DNA from 4 places in the Streptomyces sp. NPDC091649 genome. Region 3 is predicted to be linked to each of the others. Evidence: riboswitches for the same ligand, from Rfam matches in the RefSeq annotation. Region 3 holds a riboswitch; each other region holds the start of a gene.

Region 1 (4,225 bases), on a different contig from region 3:
GAGGTCGGCCCGGCGGGGGCGGCCATCGGGCCCTTGCGCTTCCAGTCCATGTGCTGTTCCGGGATCTCCTCCAGGAACCGCGAGGGCGGGTTGTACGAGGGCTGGCCCCAGGCGCTGCGCATGGCGGCCCGGGTGAGGTAGAGCCGCTCGCGGGCGCGGGTGATGCCGACGTACGCGAGGCGGCGCTCCTCCTCCAGCTCCTTGGTCTGGCCGAGGGCCCGCATGTGCGGGAAGACGCCGTCCTCCATGCCGGTGAGGAAGACGACCGGGAACTCCAGGCCCTTCGCGGTGTGCAGGGTCATCAGCGTGATGACGCCGGAGCCGTCCTCGTCCTCGTCGGGGATCTGGTCGGAATCCGCGACGAGCGCCACCTTCTCCAGGAACTCCGCCAGCGTGCCGGAACCCTCCTCGTCGCCGCGCTCCTGCTCGAATTCGAGGGCGACGGCGGCGAGTTCCTGGAGGTTCTCGATGCGGGTCTCGTCCTGCGGGTCGGTGGAAGCCTGGAGTTCGGCGAGATAGCCCGTGCGCTCCAGGACGGCCTCCAGCACGACGGCGGGCCCCGCCCCGGACTCGACGATCGTGCGCAGCTCCTCCATCAGCGTGTTGAAGCGCTTGACGGCGTTGGACGAGCGGGCGGCCATGCCGTACGCCTCGTCCACGCGGCGCAGTGCCTGCGGGAAGGAGATCTTCTCGCGCATCGACAGGGCGTCGATCATGGCTTCGGCGCGGTCGCCGATGCCGCGCTTGGGGACGTTGAGGATGCGGCGCAGCGGGACGGTGTCCTCGGGGTTGGCGAGGACCCGGAGGTAGGCCAGGACGTCCCGGACCTCCTTGCGCTCGTAGAAGCGCACGCCGCCGACGACCTTGTAGGGCAGGCCGACGCGGATGAAGATCTCTTCGAAGACGCGGGACTGGGCGTTGGTCCGGTAGAAGACGGCGACGTCGCCCGCCCTGGCGTCGCCCGCGTCGGTGAGGCGGTCGATCTCGTCGGCGACGAACTGCGCCTCGTCGTGCTCGGTGTCCGCGACATAGCCGGTGATGCGGGCGCCGCCGCCGGCCTTGGTCCAGAGGTTCTTGGGACGGCGGCTCTCGTTGCGCTCGATCACGGCGTTGGCGGCGGAGAGGATCGTCTGCGTGGAGCGGTAGTTCTGCTCCAGCAGGATCGTCTTCGCGCTCGGGTAGTCCTCCTCGAACTGGAGGATGTTGCGGATGGTCGCGCCCCGGAAGGCGTAGATCGACTGGTCCGCGTCGCCCACCACGCACAGCTCGGCGGGGGCGTCGGCCTCGCCGGCGGGGCCGACCAGCTCGCGGACCAGCGTGTACTGGGCGTGGTTGGTGTCCTGGTACTCGTCGACCAGGACGTGGCGGAAGCGGCGGCGGTAGTGCTCGGCGACGTCCGGGAACGCCTGGAGGAGGTGGACCGTCGTCATGATGATGTCGTCGAAGTCCAGGGCGTTGGCCTCGCGCAGGCGGGCCTGGTAGAGCGCGTACGCCTGGGCGAGGGTCTTCTCGAAGCCGTCGGCGGCCTGTCCGGCGAAGGTCTCCTCGTCGATGAGCTCGTTCTTGAGGTTGGAGACCTTGGCGGTGAAGGACTTGGGCGGGAACTGCTTCGGGTCCAGGTCGAGGTCGCGGCAGACCAGGGCCATCAGGCGCTTGGAGTCGGCGGCGTCGTAGATCGAGAACGACGAGGTGAAGCCGAGCTTCTTCGACTCGCGGCGCAGGATGCGGACGCACGCGCTGTGGAAGGTCATGACCCACATGGCGTGGGCGCGCGGGCCGACGAGCTGCTCGACGCGCTCCTTCATCTCGCCCGCGGCCTTGTTGGTGAAGGTGATCGCGAGGATCTGCCCGGGGTGCGTCCCGCGCTCGGCCAGCAGGTGGGCGATGCGGTGGGTGAGGACCCGGGTCTTGCCGGAGCCGGCCCCGGCGACGATGAGCAGCGGGGACCCGGCGTGCACGACGGCGGCGCGCTGCTCGGTGTTCAGCCCGTCGAGCAGCGCGGCGGAGTCGATCACCGGGCGTGGGTGGCCGCCCCGGTAATACCCGTCCCGGGGCGGCGGGGGCGCGTCGTGGACGCCGTCGAAGAGACCCTCCGGCACCGCTTCGGGCGCGTGGTCCTCCGGGGGCGGCGGGGGGCCGTCCTCCGAGGGCTGGAGGCCGGTCAGGAAACTGTCGTCAAAGAGGCTGCTCATCGCCTTCCGAGTCTAGGCTGCCGGACTGACAACCCTCCGCCGAAGCCGGGAAGCGGTCGTCCGGACCCGCCGCCGACCCGCCCGGAGCGGGCACGCAGGGGGACCGGACGTCCACATTCCGTGAAAGAACGCCCGGTCGGAGGGGGTGCGGGTCCCCCCGCCCCGGAAAGGTCACGAAAATGTATCGGGCATATCGCACATCGTCCTTCCCAGCGGTGGGCCCGGTTGGCTAGCGTGCTCGGTCAGGTGACCCGTACCTCCCTGGGGCGAACCACGCCCGACGGGCGCCTCCGCCGAATCCGTCCGGCCGTCACGGCCGTGCGGAACCGGGGACCCACACGCAGAACCGGGGTGAATCGGTCCGTGCCCTCGCGTCCGGACCGTAGGGCAGCCTTCCGTTCCGTCCGAACCCGACAGCTAACCCGGTAGGCGGTCCACGGAAGGAGATGCCGGTCTTGGCATCGCATCGCAAGCCGCGCGCGAAGGTGCGCACCACCTCCCCCGCCGTCGGGCTGACGACGGCCGCGCTGGCCTCCGTGACGCTGCTCTCCCCGCAGAGCGCCGCGGCCGCGCCGGCGGAGCCGAAGCCCGCCATCGAGGAAGTCCGGAAGAAGGTCGACGCCCTGTACCGGCAGGCGGGCGCCGCGACCCAGGAGTACAACCGGGCCAAGGCCGCGTCCGCGTCCCAGCAGACGAAGGTCGACGCGCTGCTCTCCGATGTGGCGAAGCGGACCGAGAAGATCAACGAGGCGCGCAGGGCGCTGGGCTCCTACGCGGCGGCCCAGTACCGCAGCGGTGGCATCACGCCCACGGCGACGTTCTTCCTGGCGGACGACCCGCAGGGGTACTTCGACCAGAGCCGGCTGATGGACCGGGCGACGGAGCGCCAGCAGAGGGCCGTCACCGAGTTCCGTACGCAGCAGGCGGCGGCGGCGAAGAAGCGCGCGGAGGCGGTGAAGAGCCTGGAGACCCTCACCGGGACCCAGGCCACGCTCGCCTCCAGCAAGAAGGACGTGCAGACCAAGCTCACCGAGGCCCGCGGCCTGCTGTCCAGGCTGACCGCCGAGGAGAAGGCGCGGCTGGCGGAGCTGGAGCGCAAGAAGGAGGCCGAGGCGAAGGAGAAGGCCGCGAAGCTGGCCGCCCGGCAGGCCGCCGAGGCGAAGGAGCGGGCCGCGGCCGAGGAGAAGGCCCGCGAGGAGGCGGCGGACGACTCCGGCGGCACGGGTTCGGGCTCCGGGACGGACACGGGGCCGGGCACGGGCACCGGCACCGGCACGGGAAGCGGTTACGCCGCCAAGGCGGAAGAGGTGCTGGCCTTCGCCCGCGCCCAGATCGGGAAGCCGTACGTGTGGGGAGCCTCGGGCCCGTCCTCGTACGACTGCTCGGGGCTGACGCGGGCGGCGTGGCGGGCGGCGGGCGTGACTCTGCCCCGGACCACCTGGGACCAGGTCGAGGTCGGGACCCGGGTCGCCACGTCCGACCTGCTCCCCGGTGACCTGGTCTTCTTCTACGACGACATCAGCCACGTCGGCGTCTACAAGGGCGACGGCATGATGATCCACGCCCCGAAGCCGGGTGCGAACGTGCGCGAGGAGTCGATCTACTCCATGCCGATCTACGGCAGCGTGCGCCCGGCGTAGCAGTGGTCAGTGGTAGCGGTACGGGGGCGGCGGGCCGCCCCCGGAAGACCCGGAGCCCGGCCTCAGGTCCAGACCGTGGCGATGAAGATGTTGGCGACCGTCAGCCCGCCGACCGCCGCGAACGCGCCCTTGTCGACCTTCTCGTCGTCCCGCTTGACGTAGACCAGGGCGAGGATCACGACCAGCAGCGCCAGCTTGATGCCGATCTTGACGTTGTTCACGGCCTGGTCGTCGGCCTGGTTGAGGCCGACCAGGGCGATGCCGGTGACGAGCATGGTCAGTGCGCCGTGGAGCATCGCCGGACCGAAGCGGGCGGTGCCCTCCCCCATGGACTTCACCTGCGTCAGGAAGCCGCCCAGCAGGGAGGCGATGCCGATGACGTGCAGGGCGACG
Region 2 (4,225 bases), on a different contig from region 3:
GGAGGCCCGAACCGGGGCAGCCGGAGCACAGGAGGGACGGGAAGGCCGGGCACAGCATCGCGCACCGCATGAGAGACTGGTCTAGACAACCGTTGATAATGTGAAGGGCAGAACCATGGCTGAGCGCCGCGTAAACGTCGGTTGGGCCGAGGGCCTGCACGCCCGCCCCGCTTCCATCTTCGTCCGTGCCGCCACGGCCTCCGGCGTCCCCGTGACGATCGCCAAGGCCGACGGCAACCCGGTGAACGCCGCCTCCATGCTCGCCGTGCTCGGTCTGGGCGCGCAGGGCGGCGAGGAGATCGTGCTCGCGTCCGACGCGGACGACGCCGAGGCCGCTCTGGACCGGCTGGCGAAGCTGGTCGCCGAGGGCCTGGAAGAGCTCCCCGAGACCGTTTGATCCACGCGAATCCGGCCCGGCCGGATTCAGCGAGTGCGAGAGCCGTGACCCTCTGGGGATCACGGCTCTTTCGCTTTCCGAAAGGAGCACCTGACCGAGAGGAGCGACGCTCCGATAATGCGGTGGCAGCACGAATAGCGCCCCGCGATTACCTCTCTCTTTGTACGGCTCTCGTGTTAATGGCGGGCACCCGCGGTGTTTACGGCATGTTGCGAAGCGCTCACGCGGGGAGCGGGCGCGGTCCGCCGGCCCGGCGGGCCCGGGCAGCGCAGCCGGAGGGCCGCGGTGGCGCGTTCCGCGTGCTGGGCGGTCAGCGCCCTCGCCCGCTCCGCGTCGCCGCGCGCCACGGCGTCCAGGATCGCGCCGCGCTCGGCCCAGGCGTCGGCCGGGCGGGCCGGCGGTTCGACCGCGTACATCCAGGCGATCTTGTACCGGAGCTGGGTGAGCAGTGCGATGAGTCCGGGACTGCCGCTGGCCTGGGCGAGGGTCTCGTGGAACCAGCCGCCCAGCGGGCGCAGATCCTCGCCGTCGTGCCGGCGGGCCCGCTCCCGCCCCAGCCTGACCAGGCCCCGGAGCACCTTGAGGTGGGCTTCCGTGCGGCGCTGGGCGGCGCGTGCGGCGGCCAGCGGTTCCAGGAGCATCCGCATCTCCAGGAGGTCGGCGGCTTCGTGGACGGTGGGCTCGGCGACACAGGCGCCGGCGTGTCTGCGGGTGACCACGAAGCCCTCGGACTCCAGCGTGCGCAGGGCCTCGCGGACCGGGACGCGGGAGACTCCGTAACGGCGGGCCAGCAGCTCCTCGGTCAGGCGGCCGCCGCGCTCGTGGATACCGGAGACGATGTCGTCACGGATTGCCGTGCATACCGAGTGCGCGGGAATGCGCATGTCCGAACCTCCGCCTTGATCTCCGCGAAACGCGGCCCGACGTATGTTCCGTGACTCTATTGCAATCAGCGGGAATTTCCGATGGCAGGCCGGAATCCATGGATATCTCCGGCCCCCGAATTGCCGAAGGCCCCGGCGGTCACCGGGGCCTTCGGGCGGAGTCGCGCGGGGCGGGTCAGACGTTCAGACCGTGGGAGCGCAGATAGCCGACGGGGTCCATGTCGGAGCCGTAGTCGGGGGTGGTGCGGGCCTCGAAGTGCAGGTGCGGGCCGGTGGAGTTGCCGGTGGACCCGGAGAGGCCGATCCGCTGGCCGGAGGAGACGCTCTGGCCGACGGAGACGCCGATCGAGGAGAGGTGGCCGTACTGGGTGTACGTGCCGTCCGCCATCCGGAGCACGATGTTGTTGCCGTACGCGCCGCCCCAGCCGGCCTCGACGACCGTGCCGGCGCCGACCGCGACGACGGAGCTGCCCGAGGAGGCCATGAAGTCCACGCCGGAGTGGCTGCCGGAGGACCAGAGCGAACCGCCGGTCCTGTAGCCGGTGGTGACGTGGGAGCCGGCGACCGGGAGGTGGAAGGCGTTCAGCCGGGCGCGCTCGGCGGCGCGGGCCGCCCGGGCCTTCTCCTCGCGGACCTCCTTGGCGCGGGCCTCGGCCTTGCGCTGGGCCTCCGCCTTCGCCTTGGCCTTGGCGGCCTTCGCGCGGGCCTCCGCCGCGGCCTCGGCCTTCGCCTCGGCGATCGCGTCGGCCTGCCGCTTCTGGGCCTGGGCCTGTGCGTCGATCTGGTCGGCGAGGGTGGCGTCGAGGGCGACGGCCTGGGTGAGGCCGGTGTCGGCGACCCGGGCGGCCTCGGTGTCCGCGGCGAGGGCCGGGGAGGCAAGCGAGCCGATGACTCCGGTGGTGGCCAGGGCCGCGATGCCGGCGGCCTGGGCGCTCCGGCGCGTGAGGCGGCTCGGGGCACGGTGCTTCCCGGTGGCACGGGTGAACGCCATGGAGGGGCTGATCCTTTCCTTCCTTCTCGCCTACCGGGTTAGCTGACGGGTTCGGAGCAGGAAGGTCTCCTACGGATCCCCGCGCCGGTCTCGCGGCACGGGCCTCCGATTCACCCCAGGGACTGCGTGGGTCCCCGGCTCCCCAGGCTCGCGCCTGACGGGGACTCGGCGATGACTGCCCGGGGCCGCGGCTGCGGCATACGGGTGACGGACAGCCGGGCCGACGCTAGGCGGGTGGACTTCCCAGCACCAAACGGGTCAGGGGGTTTGTCGCACATCCCACAGGGCAGACAGGGAACCTCTCCCCCAAAAGGTGCGAAGTCGACGAATCTCCCAAAATGTCAGAACCCCGACGAAACTTCGCTCGTCGGGGTCCTGTTCGTGGTGGTGTGTCAGCCGGTGACGACGGACACCTCTCCGATGCCGAGCGCCCGCACGGGCTCCTCGATCTGCGCGGCGTCGCCCACGAGAACCGTGACCAGCCGGTCGACCGGGAAGGCGCTGACCACCGCGGCCGTCGCCTCCACGGTGCCCGTCTCGGCGAGCCGGGCGTACAGGTGGGCCTGGTAGTCGTCGGGGAGGTGCTGCTCGACCTGATCGGCCAGCGTGCTCGCGACGGAGGCGGCGGTCTCGAACTTCAGCGGGGCGACGCCCACCAGGTTCTGCACGGCCGTCTCGCGTTCGGCGTCGGTCAGCCCCTCGGCGGCCAGTGTCCGCAGGACCTTCCAGAGGTCGTCCAGCGCCGGTCCGGTGGACTCCGTGTCCACCGATCCGCTGATCGCGAGCATGGCCGCGCCGCCCGAGTCGGGACCGCTGGAGCGCAGCACCTGGGCGAAGGCCCGCACCCCGTAGGTGTAACCCTTCTCCTCGCGCAGCACCCGGTCCAGCCGGGAGGTGAGCGTGCCTCCCAGGCAGTACGTGCCGAGCACCTGGGCGGGCCACACGCGCTCGTGCCGGTCCGCGCCGATCCGGCCGATCAGCAGCTGGGTCTGGACCGCGCCGGGCCGGTCCACGATGACCACGCGGCCGGTGTCGTCCGCGGTGATGGGCGGCACCGGCCGGGCCCGGCCCGCGTCGCCCGACCAGTCGCCGAGGGTCTCCGCCAGCAGGGCGTCCAGGTCGATGCCGGTCAGGTCGCCGACGATCACGGCCGTCGCGGTGGACGGACGGACATGGGCGTCGAAGAAGGCGCGCACGGCGGCCGCGTCGATCCGCCGGACCGTCTCCTCGGTGCCCAGGCGCGGGCGGGACATCCGGGCGGTGGCCGGGAACAGCTCCTTGGAGAGCTGCTTGGCGGCGCGCCGGGAGGGGTTGGCCTGCTCGTGCGGGATCTCGTCGAGGCGGTTGCCGACGAGGCGCTCGATCTCGCTCCCGTCGAAGGCCGGGGCCCGCAGCGCCTCGGCGACCAGGCCCAGCGCCTTGGCCAGCCGGGAGGCCGGGACCTCCAGGGAGACCCGGACACCGGGGTGGTCGGCGTGCGCGTCGAGCGTGGCGCCGCAACGCTCCAGCTCGGCGGCGAACTCCTCGGCGCTGTGCTTGTCGGTGCCCTCGGAAAGCGCCCGCGACATGATCGTGGCCACGCCGTCCAGGCCCTCGGGCTCGGCCTCCAGCGGCGCGTCCAGGAAGATCTCCACCGCGACGACCTGCTGGCCGGGGCGGTGGCAGCGCAGCACGGTCAGTCCGTTGGGCAGGGCGCCGCGCTCGGGCGCCGGGAAGGCCCAGGGACGGGCCGAGCCGGGCGTGGGCTGCGGGTGGTACTCCATGGCTACTCCAGTCACGGCGGCGTCGCTCACTTGTCCGCCCCCTCGTGCGCGGCGGTGCCCTCGGCGCCCGCCGTGCCCTCATCGGACTCGTCGGCCTCGTCGGCCGGCTCGATGGGCTCGTACACCAGCACCGCCCGGTTGTCGGGGCGCAGGGCGGCCTCGGCCGCCGCGCGCACCTCCTCCGCGGTGA
Region 3 (4,225 bases):
TGCAGAGTCCCGCCGCCGAGCTGTGCCTCGGCAACGCCCTCCACGCGCGCTGACCGGCCGTCCCCGCCGACTCCATCCTTCGCTCCACCGGCCGTGAGGCCGACAGAGAGGACCGTCATGTCCGATTCCGAACACTATGACCCGCTGGGCCCCGGCCGCCGCGCGAACGAGGACCCGCAGGAGAAGCGGATGCCGCGCGGCGTCATCATCCGGCTCTTCGCGTATCTCGTGGCGGGCCACATCATCGCGGGCTTCCTCTACCTGCTCTTCGTGGTGGCCGGGAGCAAGTGACCGAACCCCTCCGGGCGGACCGCCGACCGGGTCAGCCCTGGTCGAGCAGGCGTTCGCGCAGCCGCTGCCGGGTCTCGGGGGACACCTTCAGCCCCTCGGCCAGATAGCGGTCGGTCGTTCCCCAGTTCTCCTCGATGGCCGCGAACGCCGCCGCGAGATAGGCGGACTCCGCTCCGAACAGCGGGTTCAGCAGCTCCATCACCTCGGAGGACATTCCCGCCTCCGAGGTGTCGGCGCGCTTGACCTTGTACCGGCGGTGGAGGTCGTTGGACTTGAGGTAGTCCTCCTCGATCGCCTCCGGCTCGACGCCGACCGCCAGGAGGGTGACCGCGATCGAGAGGCCGGCCCGGTCCTTGCCGGCGGCGCAGTGCATCAGGGCCGGGACGCTGTCATCGGCCAGCGCGTGCAGCACCCGGCTGTGCTCGGCGGTGCGGTCCAGGATCGTCGAGCGGTACATGCGGATCATCCGCTCGCTGCCCTGGTCGCCCGCCAGGATGGAGCGCAGCTGTTCGATGCTCCCGTCGCGCACCAGCCGCCAGAACTCCGCGCCGTCGGCCGGGTCCGTGAGGGGAATGCTGACATTCCGGACGCCGTCGAGTTCGATGTCGTACCCGTCGAGCAGGTGATCGGCGGAATTGCGGAAGTCGAAGACCGTGTGCAGCCCGAGCCCGGCGAGGAACGCCGCGTCCTCGGCGGTGGCGTGCGCCAGATGGCCGCTGCGGTAGAGCCGCCCGAAGGCGGTGCGCCGCCCGTCCGTCGTGGGCAGCCCGCCCACGTCGCGGAAGTTGCGGACTCCGGTCAGCACGGTCTCTGTCGGCGGGACCTGCGGCACCTGCTGCGTCACGGGGGCTCCTGGGGTCTCTGGCGCCGGCGCGGCTCGCCGGCGAGGGCGCTCCCGTGACGATACGACATCGATTCGACAGAAAATCATCACGGTCACGCACGCCAGCACGGGGAACCGGGAGGCCGGGCTGACCGGGCGTCAGGGGTGGCGCTCACGGCGTGTCCGTATTGGTGTATTTCGCAGAACATGCCCCGCTAATGGGTGAGATGGGATTCGCGAGGTGAGCGGGATCATATCCGTGACGGACCGTGGCGAGGCCGCGCCGGGGGATTCCCGTTGTCCGTACGGAAACCCAAGATCCGCAATCCACGGAGTGTGACCGGAAATCCGGAGCGATATCGAATCGATGATTCCGGTGGGCAACCGATGGCTTGTTCCACTCGTCCTGACCGGTTTACGGTCACCGTCAATCCGGACGGACCGCCTAATCCTGCCGCCGCCCGGAATTCGTACCCAACCCACTCACGCGTGGCAGGAGCGGGGGAACCAGGTAAGCCGCCGATCCGGAGAGATCCGGACCGGCTCGGGGTGAAGTCGCCGCAACGCGACCGGGCATCTCCAGCCCGAACCCGACAGCTCACCTCGCAGGCGCCGGAGAGGAACTTCCCCATGCCCGCACAGGGTAAGCACCGCCGTCCGAAGTCCGGCCCGATCTCCCGCGGCGTCCTCGCCGCCGGGGCCGGCGGGGCCGTACTCGCCCTCCCGTTGATCGGCGCCACCGCGGCGAACGCCGCGGACCAGGCCGCTCCGGCCTCGAAGCCCGCCGCCGCCTCGGTCGTCGCCGCGCACACCGCACCGGCGACCGCTCCCGCCACGTCGAAGGCCGCTCCGAAGACGTACTCCGTCGTCTCCGGCGACTACCTCTCGAAGATCGCGGCGGAGCACCGGCTCAAGGGCGGATGGGAGAAGCTGTACGAGGACAACCGCTCGACCGTCGGCGAGAACCCCAGCCTGATCCACCCGGGGATGAAGCTGACCCTCGGCGCCAAGGGCTCCGCCCCGGCCGAGAAGTCCGCGGCTCCCGAGGCCGCCCCGAAGAAGGTCGAACCGGCCCCGAAGGCCGCCCCGAAGAAGGCCCCGAAGGCGGACACCGTCTCCGCCGACGACTCCGAGGGCTCCGGCGACCCGGCTCCGGCCGGCTCCTCCGAAGCCACCGGCTCCGGCTGGTCGGCCCCGCTGGCCAGTGCCAACGTCACCACCCAGTACCGCGCTTCCGGCGCCAGCTGGTCCAGCGGCTACCACACCGGCTCGGACTTCCGGGCCGCCTCCGGCACCCCCGTCCTCTCCATCGGACCGGGCACCGTGGTCTCGGCCGGCTGGAGCGGTTCGTACGGCAACGAGGTCGTCATCCAGCACGAGGACGGCATGTACTCCCAGTACGCCCACCAGTCCTCGCTCAACGTCTCCGTCGGCCAGACCGTCACCGGCGGCCAGCAGATCGGCCTCTCCGGCTCCACCGGCAACTCCACCGGCCCGCACCTGCACTTCGAGGTCCGCACCGGTCCGGGCTACGGCTCGGACGTCGACCCGATCGCGTACCTGCGTCAGCACGGCGTCTCCGTCTGAGCCGAGCGGCAGCGAGAAGTACCCGAGGGGCGGTGCGCGAGGGCGCACCGCCCTCTCTTTATTCCGGCTTTACCAAAAACTGACCGGGTGGTCTATCTCACCACCCGTCAACCCTGTATTACGGTCGCGTAGGTCACATCGGACGATGCATGATACGTGCTTGTGGCAGACGATTCGAGAAACAACCAGCAGCACATCATCGGGTCGTACGCGGCGATTGGCGACAGTTTCACCGAGGGCGTCGGCGACCCGGGCCCCGACGGGACCTTCGTCGGCTGGGCGGACCGCTTCGCGGTCCTCCTCGCCGACCGGCTCCCGGCCCCCGACGCGGCGGCCGACCCCGAGGACTCCCCGCACGGGGACTTCCGCTACGCCAATCTCGCCGTACGAGGACGACTCCTCGACCAGATCGTCGAGGAGCAGATCCCACGCGCCAAGGAACTGGCCCCCGACCTGGTCAGCTTCTGTGCGGGCGGCAACGACATCATCCGGCCCGGCACCGATCCGGACGATCTCGCCGAGCGCTTCGAGCGGGCGGTCGCCGACCTGAGCAACTCCGTCGGCACGGTCATGGTCACCACCGGCTTCGACACCCGGGGCGTCCCGGTGCTGCGCCACATGCGCGGCAAGATCGCCACGTACAACGTCCATCTGCGGGCCATCGCCGACCGCTACCACTGCCCCGTGCTCGACCTGTGGTCGCTCCGCTCCGTCCAGGACCGGCGCGCGTGGGACAGCGACCGGCTGCACCTCTCACCGGAGGGCCACACCCGCGTCGCGCTGCGCGCCGCCCAGGTCCTCGGCCACGACGTGCCCGCCGACCCCGACCAGCCCTGGCCGCCGCAGGCTCAGCGCCGGCCGATCGACGCACGGCGCGACAACATCCAGTGGGCCCGCGACTACCTGGTGCCGTGGATCGGACGACGGCTGCGCGGAGAGTCCTCCGGCGACCACGTCGAGGCCAAGCGCCCCGACCTGCTGCCGCTGTAGCGGCCGCAGCGGTCAGGACTCCAGGAGGGGAAGCGCACGCCGGGACGGGCCCGGCACCACGAGCCCGTCCGGCGCGTGCGCTCCGGAACCGGCCGCACCGGAACCGGCCGGTATCCGCTCCAGGACACCGCCGGCGAACACGTCGTACAACGGCAGCGTCTCCAGATGCACGTAACCGATGTGGCAGTCGCACACGGCGAGCGGGCAGGCCCGCGGGCCGAGCGCCCGGCGGTAGCTGCCGTCGTAGAGATTGCCCAGCTCCGCCTTGACGAAGTGACAGCGCCGCACCGTGCCGTCGCCGTCCACCGAGATCACCGACTCGCCCGTCCGGCACGGCAGCCCCGCCGAAAGGTGCGGATCACGGCTGTAGGGGAACAGCGGGTCCAGCTCCGTCCACCGCGCCGCCTCGTCGTCGGTGTAGGTGTGCCCCTCCGCCGCGTTCACCCAGAGATAGATGTCCCGCGGCAGCGCCGACCGCAGCCGACGCGCCTCCTCCAGATGCGCGTCGAAGCCCACCACCCCGACGCTGTAGCG
Region 4 (4,225 bases), on a different contig from region 3:
CGTCTTCCTCGGAACCCCGATCGACGACATCGCGGCGAGCGACCTCATCGCCCAGTTCATGTATCTGGAACACGCCGATCCGGACCGGCCCCTGTCGCTCTACATCAACTCTCCCGGCGGCTCGTTCCAGGCGATGGCGGCGGTCTACGACACCGTGCGGTTCCTGACCTGCGAGGTGGAGACCTTCTGCCTGGGGCAGGCGGGTTCCTACGCGGCGGCCCTGCTCGCGGCCGGGGCGAAGGGACGCCGACATGCGCTGCCCGGCGCGCGGGTAGTCATCCAGCAGCCCGCGATGGAGGAGCCGATGCGGGGCCAGCCGTCCGACCTGGAGATCCATGCGCGCGAACTGGTGCGCACCCGCGAGATGTTCGCGGCCATGCTGGTCCGGGACACCGGCCGGACCGCCGAGCAGATCGCCGCCGACATCGAGCGCGACACCATCCTCGACGCACACGCCGCCCTCGCCTACGGGCTGATCGACCACGTCGTGGAAAACCGCTGACTCTCCGGGCCGCCGTACGACGCGAGGTGAAACGCCGATGGAGCTGACCGAACTCCCGCCCCTGCCCGCACTGACCCGCGCCGAAGGCGAGTTCGTCGACTGCTATCTGGCCGTGCTCGACCAGGTGGGCCGGATCAACCCGGCCCGCGGCAGCGACACCTACAGCGCGCTGCGGGCGGCCCAGGCCCTGGCCTCCGGGGCGGCGGCCCTGCGCGACGCCCTGGCCCTGATGCACGAGCGGGGCGAGTCGCGGGTCCACGCCGCCACCCTGGCGCGGGCCCTGCGCGTCCTGGACGGGGAGCGCAGGGCGGGCCGGGTAGCGATGCCGCCGCCCGGGAACTGACCGGCTCCGCGGGAGGGACGCGCCATACGCGAGTGTGCGCGTCGCCCCCGCCCACGACACGCCCGGCCCCGTGCCCGATTTCGCTCGCTCGTTCGGCGTAGGCGATCACTCGCGCGAGCGACGGCTCAACTTGCGTTCAGCACGCGGGCCGTACTCGAAATGCGCCCTTTCTTCGCTGGTGCGAGCGGGTGCGTCCGGCTCGTCTCCGAGCACGAATCCGGCCTGTCCACCTGAATGGGTCAGTGGTGAGGAGACTCACAAACCCCTGTTTCGGCTCGGAAATCCGGCTCGGAGTGAGTCAAGATCCGTGGGACGACAAGCCCCCGCCACCGCGGCGGGGCGGTCCGGGCGGACGCCGAGTCCTGCCGCCGCCCGGATGACTGGTCGACAGAAGTGGATCGGCAGGAGTGGAGGACCCGAGCACAACGGGCCGACCGGGAGACCGGGAAGCCCTCGGGGTGAAGCCGCGACGCGGCCGGGCAACTTCGCCAGCCCGAACCCGACAGGTCATCCTTCACAGGCGGCTGACGAAGGGTTGCGCATGTCTGCGCAGGTTCATGTCCCGTCTCTGTTCGCCCGGGTCGGCACGGCCTCGGCACTCACCCTGGCCCTGACGTCCACGATGCTGGCACCCGGCCTGGTGAACGACGCCGAGGCCGCCACCCACTCGGCCAAGGCCCTGAAGATCGCCGCGTCGAAGAAGGGCGCTCCCTACAAGTACGGGGCGGCCGGCCCCAGCCGCTTCGACTGTTCGGGGCTGACGCTCTACTCGTTCAAGAGAGCGGGGAAGAAGCTTCCCCGCACGGCGCAGCAGCAATACAACAAGACCCGTCATATCGCGAAGTCACAGCGCAAACGCGGCGATCTCGTCTTCTTCCATTCGGGGCGCGGCGTCTACCACGTGGGCATCTACGCCGGTGCCGGGAAGATCTGGCACTCCCCCAAGTCGGGGGACGTGGTGCGACTGGCGAAAATCTGGTCCAAGAGCGTCCGGTACGGGCGGGTCCGCTGACCCACCGGCCGGACGCTCTTTCGTGCGGGCGGCCCGGGCCCTTTCCGGGCCGCCGTGGACGACCGGGCCCGCCGTGCACGCCCCGGCCTCCGGGGGCGCCCGCAGCGTCCTCAGCGCAGCAGCGGGCCGGTGACCAGTGCGAGTCCCAGACCGGTGAGCGCCACGCCGCTGCCGCCCTCGATGGCCCGGGCGGTACGCGGCCGGCGCAGCCACCGGCCCAGCCGGTCCACGAGCAGCACGACGGCCGGGAACCAGATCAGCGCCAGCGCCACCACCAGGGCGGCGAGCAGCAGGGTCCGGGGCAGTGGCGGCTGCCCGTGTGGCACGAACTGCGGCAACAGGCTGAGGAAGAGGACCGGGGCCTTCGGATTGAGCGCGTTCGTCAGGAATCCCTGGCGCAGGGCACGTCCGAACTCCCCGGGTGCGGGCCGCTCCGGTACGCCCTCCTCCGTGGCGGAGGTCGTACCCGGACCGCCCGCCGACGGGCGGCGGCGGATGGCGTACAGCGCGCTGATCCCGAGGTACAACACGTACGCGCCGCCGAGCAGCTGGACGCCGCGGAAGAGCACCGGCATCGTCACCAGCACCGCGGCGAGCCCGGCGACCGCGAGCCCTGTGTGCACCAGCAGCCCTCCGGCGACGCCGAGCGCGCTGGCCAGGCCGGCGGTACGGGAGGCCAGGGCGTTGCGTACGACGACGGTGAAATCGGCGCCGGGCAGCGCGACCATGCCAGCGGCGACCCCCGTGAAGGCGATCAGTTGTGCGTCCATGAGGTCCACCTTGGACCGGCGGAGCCTTTAGCGTGTACTTGCAATCTTCTGGGTCTGCCTAAAGGAACGCTTCATGTACGACCCGACACGCCTCGCGGCCCTCGTGGCGGTCGCTGAGGCCGGATCGATCACCCGGGCCGCCGCCCGACTGGGCTACACCGCGCCCGCCCTCTCCCAGCAGCTGGCGAAACTGGAGCGGGAGGCGGGAGCGGCGCTGCTCGTGCGCCACCATCGCGGTGCGCGGCTGACGGCTGCGGGCGAACTGCTGGCGGGCCGGGCCCGACGGGTCCTGGACGAACTCGACCAGGCACGGCACGAGCTGGCGCGCCTGGCGGGGCTCTCGGGCGGCCGGCTGCGGGTGGGCACGTTCACGACGGCCGGGATCCATCTGCTGCCACCGGTCCTGAGCGCGTTCCGGCGGGCTCATCCGGAAGTGGAACTGGCCGTCGCCGACTACGAACCGCCCGGCGGGGTCGCCGCGGTGGCCGCGGGCGATGTGGACCTCGCCCTGACCCACGCCTACGAGCCGGCGACGGCCGGCCCGCCGCCCGTGGGTGTTCTCGTGGAACCCCTGCTGGTCGAGGAGCTGGTGCTGGTCACCTCGGTGGGCCATCGGCTCGCCGAGGGCACCGGGCGGCTGGCGGTCAGCGAACTGGCGGGGCGGCCGCTGATCAGCAGCGCCCCCACGCATCCGCCCCGGCGCGGGGTCGAGAAGGCGCTCGCCGACGCCGGGGCGACCCCCGCGGTGGTCTGCGAGTCGCCCGGGTACGCGCTGGTGTGCGCGCTGGTCAGCGCGGGCCTGGGCGTGGCCGTGGTGCCGGAGATGGTCGCCTCGATGGCGGCGGCCCCGCTGTCGGTACGGCGGCTGGAGCCCGCGTCGTTCCGCCGGACCATCTCGGTCGTACACCGGGGCGAGCGGTCGACCGCCGCCGCGGCGACGCTGCTCGCGCTGCTGCGCGGCGGATTCGGCCGCGGAGGCACGGCCCCGGCGGCGAACCGGCTCCCGGCGGGGTGATCCGCCCGGCGGGGCCGCCCCGAAGCCTGCGGGGCGGCCCGGAGCCTACGGCCGACCGGCGGGCCCGCGGCAGGCCCCGGGCCTGCGGCCACCGCTGGCCTCCGGGGCGACCCCCGGGCAGGGAGGGCCGGCCCCGACCTGGGCGGCCCTCCCTGCCCGGGGTCCCCGGACCTGTGACGTCTTCCGGCGTTTGCGCTGCGCACGCGCGATTCGGCGCGAGAGGGACGGCGGAGACGATCTCGCCTCCGTCCGCGCTGCGCACGCGCTCTTCAGCCCTGGAGCGGGAGCGCCCACGGAAGCGCGATCCAGACCGTCTTACCGCCCTCCGCCGTCGGGGTGACCTGGAGCCGTCCGCCGCGCTCCTTGGCCAGCGCCCGGATGATGACCATGCCCCGGCCGTTGTCCTGCCGCACGGCCGCGGGCAGCCTCTGGGGCCATCGGGGGTGACTGTCCGTGACGCCGATGTACAGTTCCTCGTCGCGTTCGAGGCGCAGGTCCACGGTGAAGGTGGGCGACTGGCCGAACGTGTGTTGGACGGCGTTGGTCGCCAGCTCCGAGATGATCAGCCGGACGGTGTCCGCGA

The links. Region 3 has a riboswitch for cyclic di-AMP ahead of ACIQMU_RS08580 (peptidoglycan DD-metalloendopeptidase family protein). Riboswitches for the same ligand answer to the same signal wherever they lie in the genome.
Region 1: another riboswitch for cyclic di-AMP. It lies ahead of ACIQMU_RS04385 (NlpC/P60 family protein); the one in region 3 lies ahead of ACIQMU_RS08580 (peptidoglycan DD-metalloendopeptidase family protein).
Region 2: another riboswitch for cyclic di-AMP. It lies ahead of ACIQMU_RS17835 (M23 family metallopeptidase); the one in region 3 lies ahead of ACIQMU_RS08580 (peptidoglycan DD-metalloendopeptidase family protein).
Region 4: another riboswitch for cyclic di-AMP. It lies ahead of ACIQMU_RS23510 (C40 family peptidase); the one in region 3 lies ahead of ACIQMU_RS08580 (peptidoglycan DD-metalloendopeptidase family protein).

What each region holds. Positions count from the first base shown of each region.
Region 1 is NZ_JBIVTR010000001.1:1,010,092-1,014,316, forward strand. Features, by position in the region: gene pcrA (DNA helicase PcrA) at 1-2,192, opposite strand, end outside; cyclic di-AMP (ydaO/yuaA leader) riboswitch at 2,474-2,640, shown strand; gene ACIQMU_RS04385 (NlpC/P60 family protein) at 2,639-3,832, shown strand; gene ACIQMU_RS04390 (hypothetical protein) at 3,895-4,225, opposite strand, start outside.
Region 2 is NZ_JBIVTR010000009.1:175,215-179,439, forward strand. Features, by position in the region: gene ACIQMU_RS17825 (HPr family phosphocarrier protein) at 116-397, shown strand; gene ACIQMU_RS17830 (GntR family transcriptional regulator) at 574-1,281, opposite strand; gene ACIQMU_RS17835 (M23 family metallopeptidase) at 1,457-2,272, opposite strand; cyclic di-AMP (ydaO/yuaA leader) riboswitch at 2,286-2,453, opposite strand; gene ACIQMU_RS17840 (pitrilysin family protein) at 2,665-4,035, opposite strand; gene ACIQMU_RS17845 (pitrilysin family protein) at 4,062-4,225, opposite strand, start outside.
Region 3 is NZ_JBIVTR010000003.1:246,070-250,294, forward strand. Features, by position in the region: gene ACIQMU_RS08565 (helix-turn-helix domain-containing protein) at 1-53, shown strand, start outside; gene ACIQMU_RS08570 (DUF6126 family protein) at 118-291, shown strand; gene ACIQMU_RS08575 (tyrosine-protein phosphatase) at 323-1,135, opposite strand; cyclic di-AMP (ydaO/yuaA leader) riboswitch at 1,581-1,739, shown strand; gene ACIQMU_RS08580 (peptidoglycan DD-metalloendopeptidase family protein) at 1,745-2,701, shown strand; gene ACIQMU_RS08585 (SGNH/GDSL hydrolase family protein) at 2,864-3,691, shown strand; gene ACIQMU_RS08590 (STM4011 family radical SAM protein) at 3,704-4,225, opposite strand, start outside.
Region 4 is NZ_JBIVTR010000015.1:67,087-71,311, forward strand. Features, by position in the region: gene ACIQMU_RS23500 (ATP-dependent Clp protease proteolytic subunit) at 1-502, shown strand, start outside; gene ACIQMU_RS23505 (hypothetical protein) at 540-845, shown strand; cyclic di-AMP (ydaO/yuaA leader) riboswitch at 1,221-1,383, shown strand; gene ACIQMU_RS23510 (C40 family peptidase) at 1,387-1,857, shown strand; gene ACIQMU_RS23515 (LysE family translocator) at 1,968-2,627, opposite strand; gene ACIQMU_RS23520 (LysR family transcriptional regulator) at 2,701-3,642, shown strand; gene ACIQMU_RS23525 (ATP-binding protein) at 3,912-4,225, opposite strand, start outside.